4 regions of the Blautia acetigignens genome follow, and region 3 is predicted to be linked to each of the others. Evidence: riboswitches for the same ligand, from Rfam matches in the RefSeq annotation. Region 3 holds a riboswitch; each other region holds the start of a gene.

Region 1 (5,993 bases), on a different contig from region 3:
TCGTCAATCCAATCGCACAGATGGAAGCAGTGAGCCCAAGTGGAATTTTTTCGAGGATGAAACTAATGATGGTGAACACAAGAAACAGCAATGTGATAGTTGTGTGAGACATTTCTGTACTCTCCTTTCACGTGTTTGCTTTTTTTGTTTCGCATTTTTTCGCTTTGTATTTCTTCTGTCTCTATTTTCCGTCTTATTTTTCTCCTGAAAAGTATCGGCCGTACACGTTTCTTTTGATGACTTTATTATAGCCTGTGTACCTGTAAAAAAACAAATTAATGGGTTGCATAACCCCATAAAAATTTTTTATAGTCTCAATTTCCAGGTGTAGTTTTTGTGCAATATTGCTATGAGATAGCAATTATTTGAAATAAATATGGAAATTATTATAGGTATGTGGTATTTTTAAGAGGAAATGAGCCAGAAAGATATAGATTTCAAGACTTTTCTAAATCAGAATAACCACTTGGATTTGCTTTATGTAAACCTTACTTTATACAAAAATGTAATTTAGAGGTGCCTATTATGACTCTTAATCAACTCCGCTACTTCTGCACTGCCAGCCGCTGCCACAGCATCACCAAAGCAGCCGAAGAATTATATGTCACCCAGCCCACCGTGTCCGTAGCCATCCGTGACCTGGAAATCGAATTTGGAATCAGTCTTTTTTACCGGAAAGGAAATCAGCTGATCCTTACCCAGGAGGGAGAGGCACTTTACGAAAAAGCCACCTACATTCTTCAGTACTGCACCGAGCTTCAGGCTGACTACTCCAGCATGGCAAGAGTGAAACCGCCTCTTCGCATCGGGATTCCGCCCATGCTGAGCACGGTCTTTTTTCCGGAACTGCTCACTGCCTTTCGCCGGGAGCATCCGGAAATTGCTGTCGTTCTGGAAGAATACGGCTCTGTCCGCGCCTGCAATCTGGTTCAGGATGACACCCTGGATCTGGCTCTGGTTAATATGGAGCAGTATAATATTGATAAATTCCATAATGCGGTTCTGGCAAATGACCAGGTTGTTTTTTGTGTGAGTAAAGACCACCGACTGGCGGACAAAAAATCGGTTACTACCAAAGAAATGTCAAAAGAAGATATGGTTTTCTTCAACGCTGATTCCGTGCAGAACCAGCTGTTAAAAACACGGTTCGAAATGGACGGCTACACGCCTAATATCGTCATGCGCAGCAGCCAGATCTACACGACCCTGCAGTTTGTAAAAACCGGAAAATACGGCTGCTTCCTTTATACCAGCATGACTGACAAATTTGCCAGCTCCGGGATCGTCGGCATTCCCCTTAATCCGCCTGTTCGCGTAAAAATTGGAATGGTCTGGAAAAAGGGAAAATACATCAGCGGAGATATGCAGAAATTCCTGAACTTTACCAGGATGTACTACAGGGAACATCCGCTGACGCAGAAGAGTTCTGCGCCGTAAAGTTAATCATCAGAATACAAAAAGATACTACTTACCAGTAATATACTCATAAGTAGTATCTTTCCAATTTTACTAAATAAAGTACTCAATAACCTCTTCCACCGGCACTCTGGTTTTCTCATTATAAACCAGCACAGCCTCCCGGGCATTTACTTTTCCAAGGGCATACAGGACGTCTTCTTCACGGTTGAAATACCGGAAAGGCACTTCCCGGTTGTATGCTCTTGGATGTTCCAGATCAATGAGGATATCTTTTTCCTCGTAAGGCTCATCCCAATAATAAGGATCAAACAGCAAAATACTGCCGTCCTTCACTCCGGTAAGGAGCACATAATGGGGTTCATCCAGAAACAGTCTTACCACGGCTGCCCCGCCATGACTCAGTGCCTGGTTAATCCTACTCCCCGGACCTATGTACACCTCAGATCCCGACAAATATTCACTGCTTACCGTCATCATCCCAAGGTTCCCAAACTCATTCAGCCAATTGGAAAGAAACATCATGGCCGCCCTGGATGTACCTCTTTTTCCCGGAATGCCTTCTTTGCTGTAGCAGTCCAGACAGTAAAGCATGGTATTTCGGATCACCTCCGGCGGGATCTCATCCCTGTCAAACAGATAAATAATCGCATTCAACATGGATGTGGGTCCGCAGTCATATTCTGAAATCTGATAATGCAATGGATTTTTCACGATTTATGCCCCCTCTTTTGTACAACTCCTCAAATAATATGTCATTATAAAAATGCTACTTACAAGCATGATACTTATAAGCAGCATATTATATGGTTCCTGTTTTTTCAATAAGAAATTATATTGTATTTCCCTTCCGTCACAAACAGCTTATTTCACTGGAATCTTAAACACAATTTTCTTCGCAGGTGCCGGCTCGTCTGCTGCAACTCCTGGCATGTGTCCGTCATCCGGTGCATAGAAGCCGAACATTCCCGGCTCCAGTACCGTATACCCCTGCCATGGACCAGCCACATAAAGAATAGAATCACTCTCCGGTGTCATGTCATTCTCCACTGTAAGATTCCGCAAAGAAGCCCAGTAGATTTTCTCTTTTCCCTCTATTAGATACTGTAAATCACAATATTTCTTGTGGGATTCCATCTGTGAGCCCTCTAACGGTCTTGTAGTATAACTCTGCACAGAGGCAAACACACCATTTTCCAGATCATATCTGCCCGCCGGAAGATTTTCCTTCTTCTGCTTCTCAATAAATGCCAGAACCATGTCTGCATACTCCTGCAAATCTCCATAAAGATGCAGCTTGTCCGCATAATCTGTAATCATAAAAACTTCCCCCTCCATTTTTTACTTGACTGCTTCATCATCGCAGTCCTCTGTTTTTCAGGTAATTTGATTATATTAGTTTAAATGGATTCGCGCCATTACATTTTGCCTGACTTCTGATTTTCTTTTCGAGAAAATACGTCTCTACAGCCACCGTCTCAGCACATCCCTGAGCCGTGTCATGTCCAGTGGTTTGGAGATGTGTTCGTTCATTCCTGCATTTTTGGCAAGCAAAATGTCTTCTGCAAAGGCATTGGCAGTCATGGCTACAATGGGGATAGTTTTTCCGTCCTGTTTGTGGAGCGAACGGATTGCTGCCGCCTGCCTGTTCTCCCCTTCAGTCCATGCCAGCGGAGAAATTGCTATGGATTTAAACTGCTTCTCATTCATTGTGCAGTACTCGAACCGGAAAATATCCTCCGGCTTTTTCAGCCTGCTCCTGATATTTTCCGGGGAAAAGGCCTCTTCCAGGGTAAGCTCACTGGAAACCGTCTTAAACTTAGACGCCATAGCTGCCACAATTTGATCCCCTGGCTGATAAGCTTAAGATTCTCCTGCATCTGCATTTCGCCTTTACCGCTGATATATCGAAACCGATCATTTTCAATATAAGCACAGTTTTTTCCATAAACCACATTTTTCAGTGATCCAGAGGTTCTGTTCATAAATTCCTCATAGCTGTACCCAAGATTATGCAGGAAAAATTCACTGATATAAGCAATCGTCAAATTTTCATCATAATATCCTGCAATAAAACCAACGGCGTGATTGTGGTAAATTGTTGATTGTATTGCAGAATAAGCTTCCTCACTAAGCTACAGTTCCTCAACGGAATACAAAAGTTCCTCTTTATATAACTGTTTCTTCATTTTCACTCTACTCCATCTATATAAAAAAACACATACTGCAGCATTCGCCATAGTATGTGTTCCTATCCCGATTATTCTGCAGCTGGCTGCCATTTTACAGGCCCTATAGTTTTGCGTCACAGCCTTTCGACTGCTTTGCCCATTTATAAATTTGTTTAGAACATTGTATACAATCTCTCTCTGAATTGCAATTGTTTTTCAACAGGTTTCCTAATTTATTTTTATCCGTTTTGCCATTTCCTCACGAAAGAAAAACCTTGTAATTTGTTTCTAAATATAGTACAATTGTACCTACAGATTTGTCCTGTTAGTTTAACGGATAAAACAAGCGCCTCCTAAGCGCTAGCTGTGGGTTCGATTCCCGCACGGGACGCTTATCTAGGAAAGCGGGTGAAACTCCAACGGAGGTGTTGGAATTTCACTCGCTTTTTGTTTTTCCCAGACTGACAGCTCAAAATTTATATCTGCATCGGAGGCATTATATGCTGACAATCATATACGGAGACGAACCGCAAAGTATTTACAATACGAATGTTTATTTTAAAAATACTTATGATCCGGAATGGTTTGAAACAGAACTTGCCAGAAAAATGGTTGAAGATATTGATCACTCAAATATTTTAAGCAGTGAATGTATTAGCAGTCCTGTTCTGGGACAAATCCCACCAGAAAGATTATCTGGCGGAGTCAAGACTTTGTTATTGATTCTAAATGAGCCAGACAAAATTTTTAATGCATCTGCATGTGGTGATAATTGCGCAAAATGGCTGTTAGAAATTGGAAAGATCAAGGACATAACAATTAATCTCAGGCATATGATGGACTTTGGAAAAAATACTGCCTTTGAAATAAAAGTAAAAAACGGAGGCGAACTTGTCCATTCCATGCGTGAACTGCTTCCAATAGCCAGTAAATATCTAAATGAAATGAAACCGGAGTGATAAGCATGAAAGGTTCTCATAGAATAATTGTTGAATCACGAAAAGTAAAATATGATTTTATTATAAAACGAAATATCACAATTCTTACAGGAGACAGTGGTTCAGGAAAAACCGTATTAATTGATCTCATTCATGATTACAGAAGATACGGTGCTGACAGCGGAGTACAACTCTCTTGTGACCGTGCATGCCGTACAATTGATAGTGAAGACTGGGAAAGAGAATTAAAAGAAATTTCAGATAGCATCATATTTATTGATGAGGGAAATCGTTTTCTAAAGTCAAAAAAATTTGCAGAACTGGTACAAGGTTCTGATAACTATTTCGTAATTGCAACCCGCGAAAAGCTTCCAACGCTTCCCTACAGCATTAATGAAATATACGGTTTTCGTGAATCCGGCAAATTCCATAATACCAGACAGACTTATAACGAACTGTATCATTTATACGGTGAAATTTCCGCAGAAACTACCATAGTTCCGCAAATGATAATTACAGAAGATTCCAATTCCGGTTACCAATTTTTTTCTGAATTAGCAAAAGCTCAAAAGATTACTTGTATTTCAGCAGATGGAAAATCAAATATCATTCAAAAGCTGGAAGAAAATCGAGATATAAAAGGAACAAAACTTATTATAGCTGATGGAGCTGCTTTTGGTTCTGAAATGCGTGAGCTAAATGTATATTTAAATAACATCGAAAATGCGGCGCTATATGCGCCGGAATCTTTTGAATGGCTGTTGCTCTCATGCAATATTATACCAAATATAAATGTGCAAAATATTTTGCAAAAACCGGAAGACTATATAGAAAGCAAGGACTTTGTCAGCTGGGAAAGATTTTTTACTGCACTGCTGATAGATAAAACCAAAACTTCTTCTGTATGGTCTTACACCAAAAAGAAACTCTCAAAAGCATATTTGTCTTCTAAAGTTATAAATTCAGTAAAGAAATTTATGAAATTGATTAAATGGGTATAATCGCCGGGCCACTCGCTTCAAGGTGGCTCGGCGATTATCTATAAGTCTGCTTAACTTACTTCTCTTTCATCTTAAACGCAGCCTTTCCATTTTGTTTCACGTTATACAACGCGGAATCGGCGTTTCGGCACAGGGAGATGAAATCTTCGCCCTGATCTGGGAAAGCGGCTCCGCCGGCGCTGGCTGACAGCTGCACCTGTTCGCCGGTTGGAAGCGTCAAGTGAGAAATCATCCTCTGGAAATCTGCCATATAGTTCTGCACTTCTTCCACCGTCAGGTTCTTTAAATAAACTACAAACTCGTCACCGCCATATCGGCCGATAATACTTTCCGCAGGGAAACACTTCTTCATGGTTTCTGCAAAATGCTTCAGGCAGAAGTCTCCATTATTATGTCCATATGTATCGTTATAGCTTTTGAAATTATCCACATCAATAAAAATGAAAACCCCCGGCGTCTTTTTATAC
Region 2 (5,993 bases), on a different contig from region 3:
ATCAATTATTTCACCAATTTATGAATTACTTTTACCAGTAATTCCACATCAACAGGCTTAGCAACATGTTCATCCATTCCTGCTTCTTTTGCTCTTATTCTGTCCTCCGTGAACGCATTTGCTGTCATTGCAATGATCGGTATTACCTTTGCATCCTCTCTGTCCAGAGACCTGATTATTTTTGTAGCTTCATAACCATTCATGATCGGCATCATAATGTCCATAAGAATGACATCAAATTCACCAGGCTCACTTTTTTTGAATACTTCGATCGCTTCCTGTCCATTCCATGCTTTTGACACGTGAGCGCCTTCATTCTGAAGCATAAATTCGGCGATTTCCATATTCAGCTCATTATCTTCTGCCAGAAGAATATTCAACCCCTTTATAGATTTTTCTGATGCATCCGTCTGTTCTTCATGTTTATCCGCATCCAGATCTATTTTAAATGGAACCCGGATCACAAATGTCGTCCCTACGCCTTTTTCACTTTCAAAAGTAATGGTTCCATCCATTTTCTCGACCAGCTTCCTTGAAATGGCCATTCCCAGTCCGGTTCCGGCAAACTTTGTGCGGCTTCCCGTATGTTCCTGTGCAAATGGTTCAAACACACATTTCTGGAACTCCTCAGTCATTCCGATTCCTGTATCCTGGCAGACAAATTCCATTGTCGTCATTTCTGGCTGTTCGGATGGAATTTCAATGCAGCTGATATAGATATGTCCGTTTTCTCTGTTATATTTCACCGCATTGGACAGAATATTCATCATCACACGTTTCACATATCCCGGACTTCCAATAAGAGCACAGTGCGTGATTTCTTTCTTCTCCCATTTGATCCGGATATTCTGTTCTGCTGCCATCTGCTCGATCACAACAAATACTTCCATGAAAATTTTGTTCAGATTAAATGGAATCTTTTCCAGAACGATTTCACCTGACTCAAGCTTACTCATGTCCAGAACATCATTTACCAGTTCCAGCAGCAGATTGGATGCCTCTTTCACCTTTGTTCTGTATTCTGTCTGCTTTTCTATATCATCTGCATAATGATCTGCCATATTTACCATGCCACAGATTCCATTGATTGGAGTCCGGATATCATGACTCATTCGCTGTAGAAGCTCTGTTTTTGTCTCATTGGCTGCTTCTGCCTTTTTTGCTGCTATCAGAAGTTCTGCTTTATATTTTTCATCTTTTTCCTGTTCCTGTTTCCGGTGTGCCAGATTGGTTCTGTATGTCCAGAACCAGAATATACTAAACATCAGAAAATAAAGAAAAATAACGCTTATCACACTTAATGGAAGATTATGGAACACTTCTGTATCCGGAAGATACGCATAGATATAATAATCTCTCTGCTTAAGCATGATTCCGTAACATCCGATTCCTTCATTTTTCAAATGGTAAATGTGTTGACTATCTGTATGCCTCTTCATTGCCTGAACAACTTCGTTGTCAGCCGTATTCTGCCCCAGCAAGCTCTCATCATTGCTGGCAACAACGATCCCCTCGTCTGCAACAATAATCGTTCCATCTTTCTGGATACTATAACCATTTAAAAGTCCCTGTATCGTCAGTGTATAATTTCTGGCAAATTCAGGAGGTGTGTAATAGTAGATTGCCACAATACCCGGTGCATCTTTTCTGGCACAGGCTGCAACATCAATATAGGATCCGTCTTCCCTGGCAAACCGTTCTGAATAAGATCTTTCTTCATATCCGGCAAAATCCATAATAATATCTTTTTGCAGATATGCCGTAATTTCATTGGCCAGAGATTCATCCGTGCTGTATTCACAGTCTATCTTTCCCTCTGTATCCAGTACAATGATACCATCCACCCAGAGAGTCTGCAGATTTTCTTTCAGGAACTCCTGACTTAGCTGACCATCATTTTCTGTTTCCATGTCGATATTTGTACTCATCTGTCTGGCACTTTCAATGGCACGGAGAAGACTTTTGGATTCTGAAGATTCATTATAATGGGTGTAGGTGGAGCACTGCACTTTCACATAGTTTACAATCTCCACCATTCTTTTCTCTGCTTCCTCTTTTTCTGCGTGAAAGAAATAAAACAGAGAGGCTACAGCCACACAGATTCCAATCAGACCGCCGAGCAGCTGGATTCGTTTTTCTTTTTTCTTAATATCCAAGATCATCCACCTCCAGATACTTCTGGGGATCATCCAGATATTTTTCAATAATTTTCAAGGATGTGCCATCCTGACGCATTTCTTCCAGTGTCTGGCTCATCTGTTCACAGATTCCTCTGTCATCATCTTTTGCAAAAGCAACACCTATTCCAGTGATCATCAAAGGCTCTTCCAGAATACGGAAGCTTGCATCATAATCTTTCATATACTGAACAATAGATTCCTCATGTGCGGCGACTGCATCTACATATCCTTTTCCCAGAAACGTATAGATCAGCTCCCTGTGTCCCAGGCTGATCAGATTGCCCAGCTTTGGGATTCTCTCATCCGTCCGGTTCAGAAAGATGCCTTCCGGTTTGGTTGTGGACTGAACAGCCAGGTTCTTTCCCTCCAGGTCACTCAGTGTATAGATATCACTATTCTCATTTACCGCAACCACCTGACGGCTTGCTATATATGGTCCCGCCCAGCGGTAATCATCAAGACGCCCTTCCATGGAAAAGCAGCCCATGATACAGTCAATCTCTCCGCTTTCCACCATTTCTTTTTTCTTCTCCCAGTTGATCTGGACAACCTCCACCTGATATCCCATTCTTTTGAAAGCTTCTGTAGCCAGTTCTACATCAATTCCCGTCGGTACACCATCCTCATTCAGATAATTATATGGTGGATAGTTGTCGCTGCCGAGGGTAATAATAGGCTTTTCGTTTTCTTCTTTCGTGTTATCTGTGTTTTTACACCCTGCCAGGGTGACTGCTAAAATTCCCGCAAGCAGAATGCCTGCAATCACTCTTTTTCCTTTCATTTTCTATCTATTCCTAACTATCCTTTTCGATTTTTTTATGTCTGGTTACTTTTCATTTGTCACTGTTCAGTGACCTGCGGTTCGATACCCCCACGAATTTTATGCTTCTGATTGTCTTTTCCAGTACCTTCATCTCAACCGGTTTTGAAATATGTACGTTCATACCAGCCGCAAAGGAATACTGGATATCCTCCGAAAATGCATTGGCAGTCATGGCAATGATTGGAATCGTCTTATTGATTGTTTCCAGTTTTGTGTTATTTTCTCTTTCAACTTCAATTGCTTCACTCTGTTTTTTTCTAAGCACTGTTACGATAGCTGTAATTACACAAACTGCCGCAACAACTGCAAACAGAATGATAAAGCACATGAATTGTACCTGGACATAATCCCATTTTGTGCCCATAACATCTTCCAGATTTAAAAACATCTGATGGGTCACTTCATCCATCTGATTCAGCCGTTCTTCATAAATAAGCTTTTTTATTCGTACAGCCCGTAAGACATAACAGCACAGTTACAACAGATACACCAAATATTTTTTTCAATTTCATAATTTTCCTTTCATCTTCTGTTGATAAGTCATTCCGCAAAAAAAGCACTGTCAAACAGACAGTGCATCTCATTTCATGCAACTGGCTGCCATTTTACAGGCCCTGTAGCTTTGCGTCCCAGATTTTCATCTGGTTTGCCGATTTCCTTATTATGGCTTTTAAACTTATGCAAAAAACTGGTTTTATTATACTCTAATGTTCTACTATACACAAGATAAACATTACCGTTTTAACGTTCGAAAATAAAAAAAGAACAGCCGATACATATACTCGAACTGTTCTTCTACTTTTCTTACATACGTCTGAACAACCTCAGCTCCGTCTCTGTCACCTGTATAGGTAACCGAAGCTTTGATTCCATCCCACTTTCATCCTTATTCAGCATTCTTTCTTTTCTTATATCCTCTGATTACCAGTACTTCCATTCCTGCCATGAAAAGTGCTATTACAATGTCGATACCAATTCCTGCTTTTTTCCAGTTTTCCATACCTGTTTCTTCATGTTCTCCATCATAAGCCCAGCTGCTTACAACTGTATACATGACATTTTTGCAGGCATTCCTCATCTGAAGTACAGATGTTGGATGCTCCGGATTGGCTACATTGTTCTCTTCTCCGTTGAATGTGGACAACATTGCATCTACTCCATTCGCCAAAGCTGCATCTGCATTCATAAATCCATGACCATTGTTTCGGAAGAAGTCTGTAAGCGCCATTCCCCTGAATCCCCATTCATCTCTGAGAACTGTATTCATAAGGTTACTGCTTTCTCCAGTCCATTTATCTCCAAGGAAGCTCCAGGAAACCATAACCGCATTTGCGCCACCCTGTTTTACAGAAATTTCAAATGGTTTCAGATAGATTTCCCGGATTGCCTGCTCATTTGACCAGACACTTACCATCTTTGCATTTCCCTCATACAGAGCAAAATGTTTGATATAAGAATAAACTCCATATTTTCTTGCTCCTTCTACTGCTTTTGCTCCCATATTTCCTGCAAGAACTCCATCTTCTGAAAAGTATTCATAGTTTCTTGCTCCAAATGCAGTTCTATGAGTATTCATACCTGGTGCATACCAGCCCTCTGCACCCATTTCCTGACTGATCTTGCCCATGTATTCACCCCAGGCCTGTGCAAGTTCCTTATTCCATGTGGAAGCAACCACAACTTCAATTGGAAATCCAATAGAACCAACTCCTGTAAAGTTGTTATTAATTGCTGCTGGTCCATCGAAATCAAGTGTAGCCACTTTTCCCACAGAATCCATGGCTGCTGTCTGATAACCAGCCATTGCAATCATATTTGTCATTTCGTCAACAGTAAGCTGATCCAGAAGTTTTTCCCAACGAGGATCGTCATAATCAGCATCACGCATATCAGCTAATGTAAGTCCATTATCTGCTCCCGTTGTCGGCATTACATCCTCATCATTGAGGTATGTAGTCTTATCAAAGTTGCTGTTCAGATGATATTCAGAAACATATGGCTCACCCAGCTCTGCAGATGCCGGTGCTGCTGTAGCCTCTTCATAATTTGCAAAATGATCTGCTCGTGATAAATATGTCACATCGCCTTTTGCATCTTCAAATACATTTGTTGCTGCAGTATCATCTGATGCTCTTTTATTTTCTCCCTTATATACTACATCTTTATCTGCAGTATAAGTTTTCTGATCCAGCACAGTATGTGAATCGCTGTTGATAGAAATCATATAATCGCCTTTTTCAAGAACATATGCTTTTGCAGTATTCTCATCATAAGAGGCCATATCTTCTATACTGAATGTAGCTGTAACAATCTGAGATTCTCCCGGCTGAAGCAGATCTGTTTTTGCAAACTCGATCAGATTTGCAGATGCTTTCTCAATTCCGCCATTTGTATATGGCGGTTTATAATACACTTCTACTACATCTTTTCCGGCAACATCTCCGGTGTTGGTTACTTCTACATCTACAGAAATCTGTCCGTCTTTTTCCTCCAGTTCACCCATTTTCTGTTCAAATTCCGTGTAACTCAGACCATATCCAAATGGATACTGTACAGTCTTATCGTAATCAATCGCACCTTCCTGTGCAGCTGTTTCATAGTACTTGTATCCTACATAAATGCCTTCCACATAATTGGTAAATGCCGGAGCATACACCTGCGCAGTTCCTGCGTTCATTCCTTCAACGGCCATATCTGCCAGATTTGTATACTCCGTTTTTTCTGCATTATTCCACCACGGAGCAGTTGTCATATCATAAATAAATGTATCCGGTGTTTTTCCGGAAGGATTGACTTCACCTGAAAATACTTTACCAAGTGCATTAAATCCCACATTTCCCGTTCCGGGGCACCATACAACAGATTTAATCTGAGGATATTCATCTGCGAAACCAAGTTCAAACTGATTTGCTCCATTATAAATCACAATCACATTATCAAAGTTTGAGCAAACCATATCCACCATATCTCTCTCAGTTTGTGAAAGCTGT
Region 3 (5,993 bases):
TCAGCCGGGGGAAATTTATGGGTTCATTGGTCACAACGGAGCCGGAAAAACTACTACTTTGAAGTCGGTAGTAGGGATTTTACAGTTTGACCAGGGAGAAATCTATATTGATGGAAAATCCATAAAAGAGGATCCTCTGGGATGTAAGCGTGAAACAGCCTATATCCCAGATAACCCGGATCTTTACGAATATATGACCGGAATTCAATATCTGAATTTTATTGCGGATATATTTGGAGTGGATGCAGATGAACGCCTGAAGGATATCCGTAAATATGCAGACCGTTTTGAACTGACACAGGATCTTGCACAGCCTATTGGAGCATATTCCCATGGAATGAAACAGAAGCTTGCCATTATTGCAGCGTGGCTTCATCATCCCAGGCTGATTATTATGGATGAGCCATTTGTGGGACTTGATCCGAAGGCAGCCCATTTGTTAAAAGAGATGATGCACGAGGTCTGCGCTGGAGGCAGTGCCATATTTTTTTCCACCCATGTGCTGGAAGTGGCAGAAAAGCTGTGCGATAAAGTGGCAATTATCAAGGGAGGACAACTGATCCGCTCCGGAACCATGGATGAAGTAAAAGGTGATGATTCCCTGGAAGATGTCTTCCTGGAACTGGAGGAAGAAAAATGCTGAAGGTTTTAGTAAAAAAGCAGTTGATAGAGATTTTCAGAAGCTATTTTTATAACGCAAAAAAGAATAAGGCATACTCAAAGGGTGCGACGGCTGCGTATGTTGTATTGTTTGTTATGCTGATGGTGGGCGTGCTTGGTGGAATATTTACCGGCATGGCACTTATGATCTGTAAGCCAATGGCGGAGGCAGAGGTAGAATGGTTTTATTTTGCCCTCATGGGATTGACAGCCATACTGCTTGGAGCATTCGGAAGTGTATTTAATACATTTTCCAGCCTTTATCTTTCAAAAGATAATGATCTGCTTCTTTCCCTTCCCATACAGGTTTCTGTGATCATGATCTCAAGGCTGATGAGTGTATACCTGATGGGGCTGATGTATTCAGGTGCTGTAACACTTCCGGCAGTGATTGTTTACTGGGTTACTGTGGAATTCTCTGTAAAAGCAGTGGCAGGTGGTATTTTATATCTGGTACTAATTTCCATATTTGTAATGACACTTTCCTGTGCCCTTGGCTGGATTGTGGCAAAGATCAGCCTGAGGCTGAAACATAAAAGCTTTATCACTGTGATTATTTCCCTGGCTTTCTTTGGTGGATATTATTTTATCTCTTTCCAGGCACAAAGGCTGATCAGCGAACTGCTGGCAAATGCAGCGGTATATGGAATGCAGGTAAAATCTTTTGCATATCCGGTATATTTACTGGGAATGTCTGGTACAGGTGATTTGGGAGCATTGTTTGTGGTGATGGCGGCAGTTCTGGTTTTTTTCGCTGTTATGTGGCTTATGATGTCAAAAAGCTTTTTGAAAATTGCAACCTCCACAGGAAAAACGGAGCATAAGGTTTACCGGGAAAAAACAGTAAAATGCAAAAGCATTCCGACAGCACTGCTTGGAAGGGAAGTCCTTCATTTTACCTCCAGTCCCAATTATATGCTGAACTGTGGGCTTGGAATTATTCTTCTGCCTGTTGCAGGTATTGCATTTCTGGTAAAGGGAAAAGGTTTATGTATGATCTTGAACCAGGTATTTTGGGATCGGCCGGGCTCGGTTATGCTGATCCTTTGTGCAGCCCTTTGTGCCCTGGCATCCATGAATGATATGTCAGCGCCATCTGTTTCATTAGAGGGGAAAAACCTCTGGCTGATTCAGTCACTTCCCATTACACCCTGGCAGGTACTAAGAGCTAAACTGCTCCTGCATGCAGGGCTGACAGGGATCCCTATGCTGTTCTGTGTTATTTGCATGGCAGTGACAGGAATCTGTCCATGGGAACAACTACTTTTAAGCTTTGTACTGGGTTTGGGATTTTTATTATTGATGGCACTGTCAGGACTTTTCCTGGGTCTCAAAATGCCAAATCTAAATTGGACCAGTGAACTGGCACCAATAAAACAGAGTGCCTGTGTTGCGGTTAATCTTTTTGGAGGATTTTTATATACGCTTTTGTTTGCAGCCGGTTATTTAATGACCGACCTGTGGAAAATGGGCTTTGCAGGATATACAGGAATATTCACAGGAATTACTTTCCTTTTATGTCTGGTTTTATATAGATGGTTGAAAAAGAAAGGAAGCCAGATACTGGCGGAGCTGTAATATGTGAGTCGGTGCATTTTTTTGCAAGGATGATTTTCTAAAAAACAGGCAATTCTGGAAGCAAAAGAAGAGACCAAAAAGTAATATTCCAAGACATAGTTAGGGAGCCCTAATCGTAGAATTGATGGTCTGTGTGCTCCAAGGGCTGCACCACACCTGGCTGATCAGCGGAATGGGGATCACGCTGATGACCCTGACTTTTTACCTGACCCTGGAGAACCCGGACATTATCCGCGCAGAGCTTACAGAACAGAAGATGTCCATGCTGTACCTGAAAAGCCAGGTCAATCCCCATTTCCTCTATAATACCCTGGATACCATCCGGATCCAGGCAGAACTGTACTGATTTATAGGAAGCAGTTACTGGGTCTTTTGTTTTACTCTAAAATGAACAAATTAGTAGATTGGAGCAAAGAGTATGTATCAGTCAGATTTACAAAATAAAACATCAAAAGTGATAATAAAGGAGTTGAAAGAAATGTTTGACAGGATTGATTTCCACGTCAGAGAACCGGAAACAGGAAATTTCCACATCCCTGCATGGGCAAAAGAAGAACATATGGAACAAAGTGTTTCAGAAAAAGAATTTTGGAGTTATGAAATAACAAAAAATGAGGAGACAAGATTATGAAAAAGTCAGTATTGTTATTAATTTTAACAGCCATGGCCATTACAGCAAGTGCCTGCAACGGATCTGATGTAACAGGCACCATGACAATGAACAGCAGTGCAAAGCAGGAGGCGAAAAGCACAGAGGCTTCTATAGCTGGGAATGAAACCTCTCAAAATACCACAACTACCTCTTCTGCCGTTACAGAACTGGACAATATGCTGAATGAAATCAACACGGATGTCCAGCCTGGAACAGCAGGCAGTTCCTTAAAAACTGTAAAAATGGCAGCCAATCTTCTGGACTGGGGAACCGAAACCAGCCTTAGTCAGGAAGAAATCAAAAGTGAGACTGTCCGGTGGCTGTCGGATAAAGGAAACGACGAACAGGCGGAATTTTCCCAGAAGATGGCAGATGTATATGATGCATACCAGGAACTCCTTGGAGAGAATGCTGAAGAACTGCTTTCGTCAGCTGGTTATACTGGCAAAGGGTATCCATGGGGCAGCTCAAAAATTGAGGCAATTGAAACTATCAAAGATGTGGTACAGCTTCCTGAGAATCGTGAGGATGCTGTAGCGATGGAACCTACAGAAACAGATGTGACGAGCGGTCAGGACAACCAGGATGGACAGCCGGATGCCGGGCAGTCATCTGATTGTAATTATCAGTCCCAGACAGAACAAACCGACTTCCCAGGACCAGATACTGCCATGCTTGTAAATCTGAGGGGTGATACCACAACAGTTTATAAACTGGCTGATGGCAGATATATGGACCGGACCAATACGGTATATACCTTTGATGGCGTAGACACCTGGATCGATGAATCCGGCGTAGAGTGGAATGAAACAGTCCAGACCTCTGAGGCAGAGGAAAATGTACAAGATCCTTATGATCTGTACTCCTGGGATCCGGAAACCGGAACCTATATCCCATATCAGCAGTCAGACGGAAATGGAGAGCCAATCGGAAGAGGAAATGGCTGGTACTATTATGATGACGAAGCCGGAACTTATATACTCTGGTAAAAAAGCGTGAAGGATATCCATGAGGCTGAGGATCTGATTTGGATGTAAGGACTGATTAGAATAAGCACAACGAGTCGGAGGTCACGGGTAGCAAAGTGGCTTCCGGCTTTTTTTGGCATTAAGGCGGTGATGTTTTCCTTGTGTAAAGTGGAGTAAGGGGGGTATAATAAAATCAGTTTTTTGCATAATTTTAAAAGCTATAATAAGGAAATCAGCAAACCAGATGAAAGTCTGGGACGCAAAGCTACAGGGCCTGTAAAATGGCAGCCAGTTGCATGAAATGAGGTGGGGCTGTCTGTTTGGCAGTGCTTTTAATTTGTATATCTAAAGATATTATTCGAGAGGGACATGTTTATGAAAAAGTTGAACGATGAGGATATACAGGCATATTTTCAGGCAGGAAACTCTGGATTCTGGAAAGTAGAGTCTGAAGAAGGAAAAAAGACAAGACTGTATACAGATGAAATCACAGATGAACTGTTTGGAATTACAGAAGATTTGTCTCCGGAAAAATGTATGGAGTATGTGGCAGAACATATTTATCCGCAGGAGAGGGAGTGCTTCTGGGATTACATGGAAGAACTGAAAAGCCATGAATCAGAAGCTGTTTACCGTTATATGCATCCTGTAAAGGGAGTCATTTATATACGCTGTACAGGAAGGAGAGTCCCATCTCCAGACAACATGATCAGGATTGTGGGCTATCATCAGGAAGCAGGAGATATTGTCCATTTTGAAAAAGAAAAACTTCTGGAGAACCGATTGCTGCAACAGAACCAGCATTTAAAGGATGAAAACAAAAACCAGATTTCTTATTATAAAGAACTTCTGGATACGATAAGTGTTGGAGTGCTGTCCTATACCTTGCCAGAGCATGAGCTTGTCCATATGAATGCAGAAGCTATGCGCATCTATGGAGTGGAGACAGTTGGGGAAGCACAGGAAAATCTGGGCAGGCTCATAGGGGCTGTGTCCTATTTAAATCAGAATGTAATTGAGAAACTGATGGATATGCGGTACCATGACGGAGCTGTTTCTTATGAATGTGTAATCCCTGACGGAAAGGGACATCTGACACCGGCGATTGCGAAGACGGAAATTTTTTATACATCAGACGGGAAAAAAACAATACTAACCACATTCCTTGATATTTCTGAAAATGTTACTCTGAAAAAATCACTGAAAGAAGCACAGGAAAGCAATGCAGTCATATCCGCAATTTCAAAGATTTACTGGACGATTTATTCTATGAACCTACGAACAGACAGTTTTGAAGAAGTTGTCGGGGGCGAGGTGATGCATCGGTTGACAGGCAGTCACGGATGTGCTTCAGAAGCATTTCGTACCGCACGGAAAAGTGTTGTTTCCAGAGAGGATCAAAAAACCATGCGGGAGTTCTTTGAGGTTACAACGCTGGCAGCCAGGCTGCAGCAGGAAGAGACGATTGCGAGAGAATATCTTGCTGCAGACGGGCACTGGCATATGGGACGATTCATTGTGAAGCAGCGTGATGCAAACGGAACTGTTACGGAGGTGCTTTATGTAGCACGTGACATTACGGAAGAAAAAAAGCAAGAGTTCGAATATCAGGAACAGTTGAAAAGAATTGCCCAGGAAGCGGAAAAAGCGAATATTTCAAAAACTGATTTTCTCAGACGAATGAGTCATGATATCCGGACTCCAATCAATGGAATCCGTGGAATTACGCAGATTGCAAACCATTTTCCGGAAGATCTGCAAAAACAGCAGGAGTGCAGAGATAAAGTCCTGACAGCATCTGGATTTCTTCTGAATCTTGTGAATGATATCCTGGATATGAATAAAATGGAATCTGGAACATTGCAGCTGGAAGAAAAAACTTTCGATTTACGCAAGGTGCTGGGAGAATCGACCGGTATTGTTGAGATGCAGGGACATGAAAAGGGAATTTCACTGAACCTGGGAGCTGTCAATATCATACATAATCAATTGGTTGGAAGTCCTCTTCATCTTCAGCAGATCCTGCAGAATATAGGAAGTAATGCAGTAAATTATAATCATGTGGGTGGCAAGATTATTGTTGGCTGCCAGGAAATCAGTTCTGATGACCGGACCGCAGTATTCGAATTTACCTG
Region 4 (5,993 bases), on a different contig from region 3:
AAACTACTGCTATCTCCGCATTTAAATCATTGTCCTCTGCCAAAAGAACATGCAAACCCTGTAAATCCATATCTTTCCTTAAATTTTCTTCCTTTTCAGTCAATACCTGTTCTGCTATAAGCAGGGGGATTTCTACCGTAAAGGTTGAGCCAATACCTTGTCTGCTGCTGACTTCAATTTTCCCACCCATAAGATTTACATACTGTTTGGCAATGGCCATTCCCAGTCCGGTTCCCTTATAACTGGTTCTTGCTCCATCATTTTCCTGACTGAACTCATCAAATATTCTTGCCTGGAATTCCTCACTCATACCAATTCCGGTATCCGATATACGATAGCGCACGATTATATGGTGCTCATCATTACCCAGACTGTTTTCTGCAATAAATGAAATAGTGCCTCCGTCTTTTGTAAATTTGACTGCATTGCTGATAATGTTGAGCAATACTTCCCTGATTCTGAGTTCATCTGCCATTACATAGGGGTTTTTAAGTTCTTCTCTTGAAACATAAAAATTAAGGTCACGGTTTTCCATATATCCCCTTGCAATCGACAAAACAGTATTTATCATATCCCTGAGATCTACCGGTACTGGTTTATATTCCAGTTTACCACTTTCAATGCGGCTGATATCCAACACATCGTTGATCAGTGTCATCAGATATTCGGAACTCTGCCTGATCTTTTTCAGACAATTCTCCACTTCTTCGTCCGGCTTCCTCTTCAGGGCAATATCTGTAAATCCGACAATTGCATTCATTGGTGTCCTGATGTCATGGGACATATGGTTCAGGAATGTTGTTTTTGCAATATTCGCCGCATTTGCATTCTGTGCTTCTTTCAACGCTTCCATTTGTTTTTTCCTGCTTACGGAAAGGAAATAGACCAGAAGAAGCAGTACAAAAATAATCACAAATGAAATTCCGATAGCGAAGTCGGCATACTCTGCAAGGACATCCTGCAAGGTCATTTTCTTTTCTGAAACGGAATTCTGCGCAAGGACAACGCCATTTAAAATATTGGATGACTGCTCAATTGCTTTATTGATAATGGTAGCTGCTCTTCTGTTTCCTCTCGTTGTAAACATCGCTAATTCCTGCCGTTTTGCCATTTCTGCAAATGACAGACTTTTGGTCAGTGGACTTTCATTAAGAAGATTGATTTTTGAAGAGGGAATAACCGTTGCTCCTACTTTTCCCTTTGCTACTGCCTCCAGGCATTCCTCTTGTGTGTCATATTGTTTGATCTCTGCATCTGGAAAAAGAAGGGACACCATCAATTCCGAATACAGTGAGGTCTCTGTCGCTGCGATTGCAGAGAGACTGCTGCTATATTCTTTCCCCTGGTAAATAACAACCGGCGTAATATCAAAGATTACATCCGTCAAAACCACCTGAAACTGTTCCTGCATATAAAGATCCTGAATGATAGGACCGGCAATATCTATTTCACCAGATTGCAATGCCTCGTTCATCTGCACTCCCGTGGAACAGGGAACTGCCTTGATCGTGATTTCATATTTTTCCTGGACAGTGTCCAAAACGGTTCCAAGGATTCCTGTCAGTTTCCCATTTTCTTCACCGCAAAAAGGAAGATTATCCTTTAGATATCCCACACGGATTGTATTTTCATGTGCATCCAGCCATTGTTTTTCTTCCTTGTTGAGTGCATAATTTATGACCGCTTTTCCTTCATAACGGGCATACAGCTTGCTGCTGTAGTCCGTTTCTGTGTTGTTGATTTCTTCCAGGGCAGAATTTAATTCCTTTAACAGATCTGGTCTGGATTTTGATACACCAAAATAACAGTCACTTGCCCCGATATTGGCAATGGCAATAAAATCGCTGTTGACAGACAGTGCCGGAATCACAAGAGCCTCCAGTTCATCTGCATCCAGTTTTTCTATCATTTCATCATAGCCTTTACAGGCAACAACCTCTGCCTGGATCTGATTGCTGTCCAGCCATTTTTCCAGAAGTTCTTTCTGATAGCTTCCATCTGCAACACCGATACGGCAGCCATTTATCTGCTTTAGATCACCATCCGTAAGGTCCGCATGGTCCTCTCTGGTATAGATCCAGTATCGTTCCGTTAGCTCCTCATAAGAAGAAAAATTGATAGCTTCTGCTCTTTCCTGTGTATAACTGACATTTCCAAGTATATCTATTTCTCCAGCTTCCAGCATATCCAGGCACTCTTTAAAGGAAGCATAGACATATTCATACTTCCAGCCGGTTATATAAGAAATTTTCTGAAGATACTCATAGCCTGCTCCCTGCTTGTGTTCCCCGGAACCTCCTTCCTGAAAATTGGAATATGGAAAATACCCGACTCTCACGGTTTTATTTTCTTCCTCCATTGCCTGAGTTGTTTTCCCGTCACTTTTTATTTCCGACGCATAAACAGAAGCTGATACAAAAAGCAGCATAATAATTGCAAAAATGCTCAAACATAATCTTTTATTCTTATTTTTTCCTATCTTTTTATTTATTCTTTTCATCTTTATTATCCTGCTGTTGTTCTTCCCAGTCTGTCAGTTTTTCTGTTTATTCAATACAGAAAGAATGGCCACTCTCAGTTTCTCAATATCAATGGGTTTCGCTATATGTTCATTCATGCCCGCATCAAATGCTCTTTTTTGTCTTCCTCAAAAGCATTTGCTGTCATGGCAATGATCGGGATCTCTGCCTTCTTTTTATCATTTAAATGCCGGATACACTGGGTTGCCTGATAGCCATCCATGTTTGGCATCTGGATATCCATAAGTATCAGATCATAAGTTCCCGATGACATTTTGCGACAGCTTCTGCTTTTCTTGCCTTTCTTAAAAGTACGAGTATATTTGTAAGTGGAACACTCTTGAAGTCTTGATCGTTATCATATATCAGTGCCTGAAGCATTTCATCATAATCATTGCAGTCCTGTATCTTAAATTTCAGTGTCTGATTCCCCAGACAGTCTTTGGCATAAGAGATATATTCTGCCAGCATACCCGTAAGTTTTTCTTTCACCCAGGATTTTTCTCCGCCTGTAAGACTCCGATTATACTCAAGCGTAAAGTACTTCTTATACAGATCTGCCTTAAAAAAAGGACTCTTTATTTATTGCAAAATATATGCCCGATTTGCCAATAGTAGTAACCGAAGATATTCCCTATTCAGACCAGATGGATTCCTCCAGAGATACAAAAGCATCCATCTCATGACTTCGCAGTTTATCTGGGAAGTCTTTTAGTCATGTCTAAATTTAAAAGCACCTACTTTTCATCTTAAGAATTCTGCGTTGCAGGATTCTTACCGCTTTTTAATCAGGATTGCGAACTTGTTTCGCAATTACCTATCATGTACTATTAATAATTCATGTTATAATAAAAGCACTGCCAAACAGACAGTGCACCTCACTTTATGCAACTGGCTACCATTTTACAGGTCCTGTAGCTTTGCGTCCCAAATTTTCATCTGGTTTGCCGATTTCCTTATTATAGCTTTTAAAATTATACAAAAAACTGATTTTATTATACCCCCTTACTCCGCTTTGCACAAGGAAAACATCCGGGCTACGTAGGCCGAATTCGGGTGAAATATACCGCAAAGTGGGGCGTGCAGATTGCAGGAATGATTTTTCAAACCCTTAGAACTTCTTTCTGTTTTTCTGTCAGATTCTCCGAATTACCTTCCTGAAAAAACTGTGATAATCTGTATTTACTGATATCACGTTTTTCACATAAAGATGTTATTTTATCCGCAATATACTTCTCTATCATATTCATAAGCGTCCCTAAGCGGTTTTCGCCTTTTTTTCGCCGTTTTCTTCAGCATAGGAAATCATACTTAACATATCAGCCACCTCCTTTTGCCGGACCGGTTTAGCAGCTTGCACCTGTTTGCAATTCAAGTCAGGTACAATACCGAAACGCCTTATCTGTCAAAATCCTTGCAAAGATCAGTCCCAGCGGAAGTGCTGCAATGATCAGAAGCGCAGCTGCAAACCAGGATGCGGAAAGGGATAAGGACATGATTCCAAGGTTATAAAATCCACGGTATAAATAAAGCCCCGGTACCATGATCACAATAGAAGGCACTGTCACGGAAATCCTTGGATAGCCCACCTTATTTTTCAGAAGGGAGGCCAGAAGCCCAGCTGTCAGAGCTCCGATAAATGCGGCCACTGCCGGAGGTAAGGTGGCGAGATCCACAAGCTCCAGCCGCAGGGTATTTGCAATTGCACCAAGTACTGCCGTAGAACAGGCAAGCCTTACCGGACTGTTAAACATGATGGAGAAACCGAACACGCCGAAAAAGCTTGCAATAAGCCGTGTGAGAATCCACATTGCAGCAGACATATGGATCTTTATAAAATCCACCGGCTGTAAGTGAAGAAGCATGGCCATGATCCAGGCAGACATAGTGGCTACCAGGACAATAATCAGTGCATAAGTAAGCCTTTCCATACCAGAACGCATATCCAGCTTTGCCAGGTCGATTCCGCTGGTAATAAAGGGGAAGCCAGGGATGATAAAAAGCATGGCACAGATATATCCTGCTTCATGCTGAATGGAAATCCCAAACAGGATTTCCCCTAATTTTAATAATCCTGCATATACAAAGCATGCCAGGGAGACAGATGTAACAATACCCAGAAACAAAGTAAAATGATGCTTGGTCAGCTTGCAGCGAAGGAAATTTCCAAGTCCTGCTCCAATAAAAGCACAAAACATCTCTACTGGTCCTCCGCCTAAAAGAAAGGTAAATCCACAGCATGCAATGGCGGCAGCCAGTCCCAGGGCTGCCGGGGAATAAAGGCCATGGATCCTTTCAATCTCATCCAGATAGCTGTGAAGCTCTTCCCCGGACATGTTTTTTCCCTCTGTTTCAAAGTTACGGATAAAATGCTCCAGCCGGTTCAGCTTTGACGTATTCACCCCTGTATTGGTAAGGCATAAAGACTGGGTAAAGCCGTTTTCCCCGTCAAAACAGGTGTACTCAATGGACATCAGTCCGATATCTGCGGTACAGGTAATTCCCATTGCTTCGGCCAGGGCATTCATGGAGCTTCGGACCCTCCAGGCTCCAGTCCCACAGGATAAAAACATGATCCCCACACGTCCGATAATGGAAGCCTTTTCGGTGATGCTTGCATTTATAACGGGGGTATTTTGGCCATTTGCATCGGTGTATTCATGCCACTCCACGTCCATATGATTTTTTCTGACCATCTCTGGCTGCATAAGCCCACTTCCTTCCGAAAAGTCCCTTTATAATTTCAGGCTGTCATTTCCTGCAAGTTCCATCATCCGCTCCCTGCAGGCAAGGACGATCCCGTCAATTTCCTCCATATGCTGGAGCATTTTCTTTTCAAATTCATGGATGGGAAGCAAAACGCCAAGTTCATCAAAGGGTTTCTCTGGATTTTCTTTTTTTACGCCGGTCTCCTGTCCATAAAAAACCACTGCACGGGGTGCTGCCTGCTGGATCTCCTGGAAAGTCTTCCATACAACCGCATAGGCCTGCGCCTCTGTAAGCCCCAGCTTGCAGGTATCCGGAAGTGCATAGAGGATTAAAATCCCACGCTGGCGCTCTTCTTTTTCCTCTTTAATTTCCAGCCCATCCGTGTAAGAGCGTACAATGTCATATCCATCTGCCAGGTAAAGTCTGGATCTTGGTACACATTCATGCCGGTCAAAGGTTTCCTTAAATTTTCCATAGTCATGGGCGGAAACCATCTTTCCAGCATCTTTAAGAAGCTCTCCTTCCACATTGGTAAGAAGGACCGGATTCTCTCCTGCCTTTCCGTGGAATTTTCTTGGGATCAGATAGGCTTCGCGGAGCAGATCAAACATACTTTTTCCGCACAATTCCAGAAGAAGGGCACTTACATCCCCGTTCTGGTAAGCGTGAAAGAGTACCTGCAAAAAGTGGTCCGGATCCTCATCCACCAGCATATGTTCATCATCCAGATACTGGTAAAACACTTCACGAAGTCTTCTTGATGCC

Evidence for each region. Region 3 has a riboswitch for cyclic di-GMP ahead of OCV70_RS14500 (ATP-binding protein). Riboswitches for the same ligand answer to the same signal wherever they lie in the genome.
Region 1: it holds a riboswitch for cyclic di-GMP, as region 3 does, so the genes downstream of both, OCV70_RS12010 (response regulator) here and OCV70_RS14500 (ATP-binding protein) in region 3, are expected to answer to the same signal.
Region 2: it holds a riboswitch for cyclic di-GMP, as region 3 does, so the genes downstream of both, OCV70_RS20065 (response regulator) here and OCV70_RS14500 (ATP-binding protein) in region 3, are expected to answer to the same signal.
Region 4: it holds a riboswitch for cyclic di-GMP, as region 3 does, so the genes downstream of both, OCV70_RS07225 (hypothetical protein) here and OCV70_RS14500 (ATP-binding protein) in region 3, are expected to answer to the same signal.

Annotation. Positions count from the first base shown of each region.
Region 1 is NZ_JAOQJM010000009.1:90,155-96,147, forward strand. Features, by position in the region: gene OCV70_RS11990 (SLC13 family permease) at 1-112, opposite strand, end outside; gene OCV70_RS11995 (LysR family transcriptional regulator) at 526-1,437, shown strand; gene OCV70_RS12000 (hypothetical protein) at 1,510-2,130, opposite strand; gene OCV70_RS12005 (NanQ anomerase/TabA/YiaL family protein) at 2,281-2,736, opposite strand; gene OCV70_RS12010 (response regulator) at 2,881-3,255, opposite strand; cyclic di-GMP riboswitch class I at 3,680-3,755, opposite strand; tRNA gene OCV70_RS12015 (tRNA-Arg) at 3,907-3,978, shown strand; gene OCV70_RS12020 (DUF4869 domain-containing protein) at 4,088-4,546, shown strand; gene OCV70_RS12025 (P-loop NTPase family protein) at 4,552-5,526, shown strand; gene OCV70_RS12030 (GGDEF domain-containing protein) at 5,582-5,993, opposite strand, start outside.
Region 2 is NZ_JAOQJM010000002.1:202,462-208,454, forward strand. Features, by position in the region: gene OCV70_RS03785 (ATP-binding protein) at 6-2,162, opposite strand; gene OCV70_RS03790 (substrate-binding periplasmic protein) at 2,146-2,961, opposite strand; gene OCV70_RS20065 (response regulator) at 3,014-3,412, opposite strand; cyclic di-GMP riboswitch class I at 3,589-3,664, opposite strand; gene OCV70_RS03800 (glycoside hydrolase family 3 N-terminal domain-containing protein) at 3,890-5,993, opposite strand, start outside.
Region 3 is NZ_JAOQJM010000014.1:7,315-13,307, reverse strand. Features, by position in the region: gene OCV70_RS14525 (ABC transporter ATP-binding protein) at 1-643, shown strand, start outside; gene OCV70_RS14520 (hypothetical protein) at 637-2,238, shown strand; gene OCV70_RS14515 (sensor histidine kinase) at 2,363-2,584, shown strand; gene OCV70_RS14510 (hypothetical protein) at 2,657-2,869, shown strand; gene OCV70_RS14505 (hypothetical protein) at 2,866-3,879, shown strand; cyclic di-GMP riboswitch class I at 4,083-4,158, shown strand; gene OCV70_RS14500 (ATP-binding protein) at 4,234-5,993, shown strand, end outside.
Region 4 is NZ_JAOQJM010000004.1:139,523-145,515, forward strand. Features, by position in the region: gene OCV70_RS07215 (ATP-binding protein) at 1-2,500, opposite strand, end outside; partial or broken gene OCV70_RS07220 (response regulator) at 2,534-2,784, opposite strand; gene OCV70_RS07225 (hypothetical protein) at 2,769-3,011, opposite strand; cyclic di-GMP riboswitch class I at 3,403-3,478, opposite strand; gene OCV70_RS19670 (DUF6783 domain-containing protein) at 3,525-3,605, opposite strand; gene OCV70_RS19675 (DUF6783 domain-containing protein) at 3,576-3,680, shown strand; gene OCV70_RS07230 (threonine/serine exporter family protein) at 3,896-5,227, opposite strand; gene OCV70_RS07235 (DUF4866 domain-containing protein) at 5,255-5,993, opposite strand, start outside.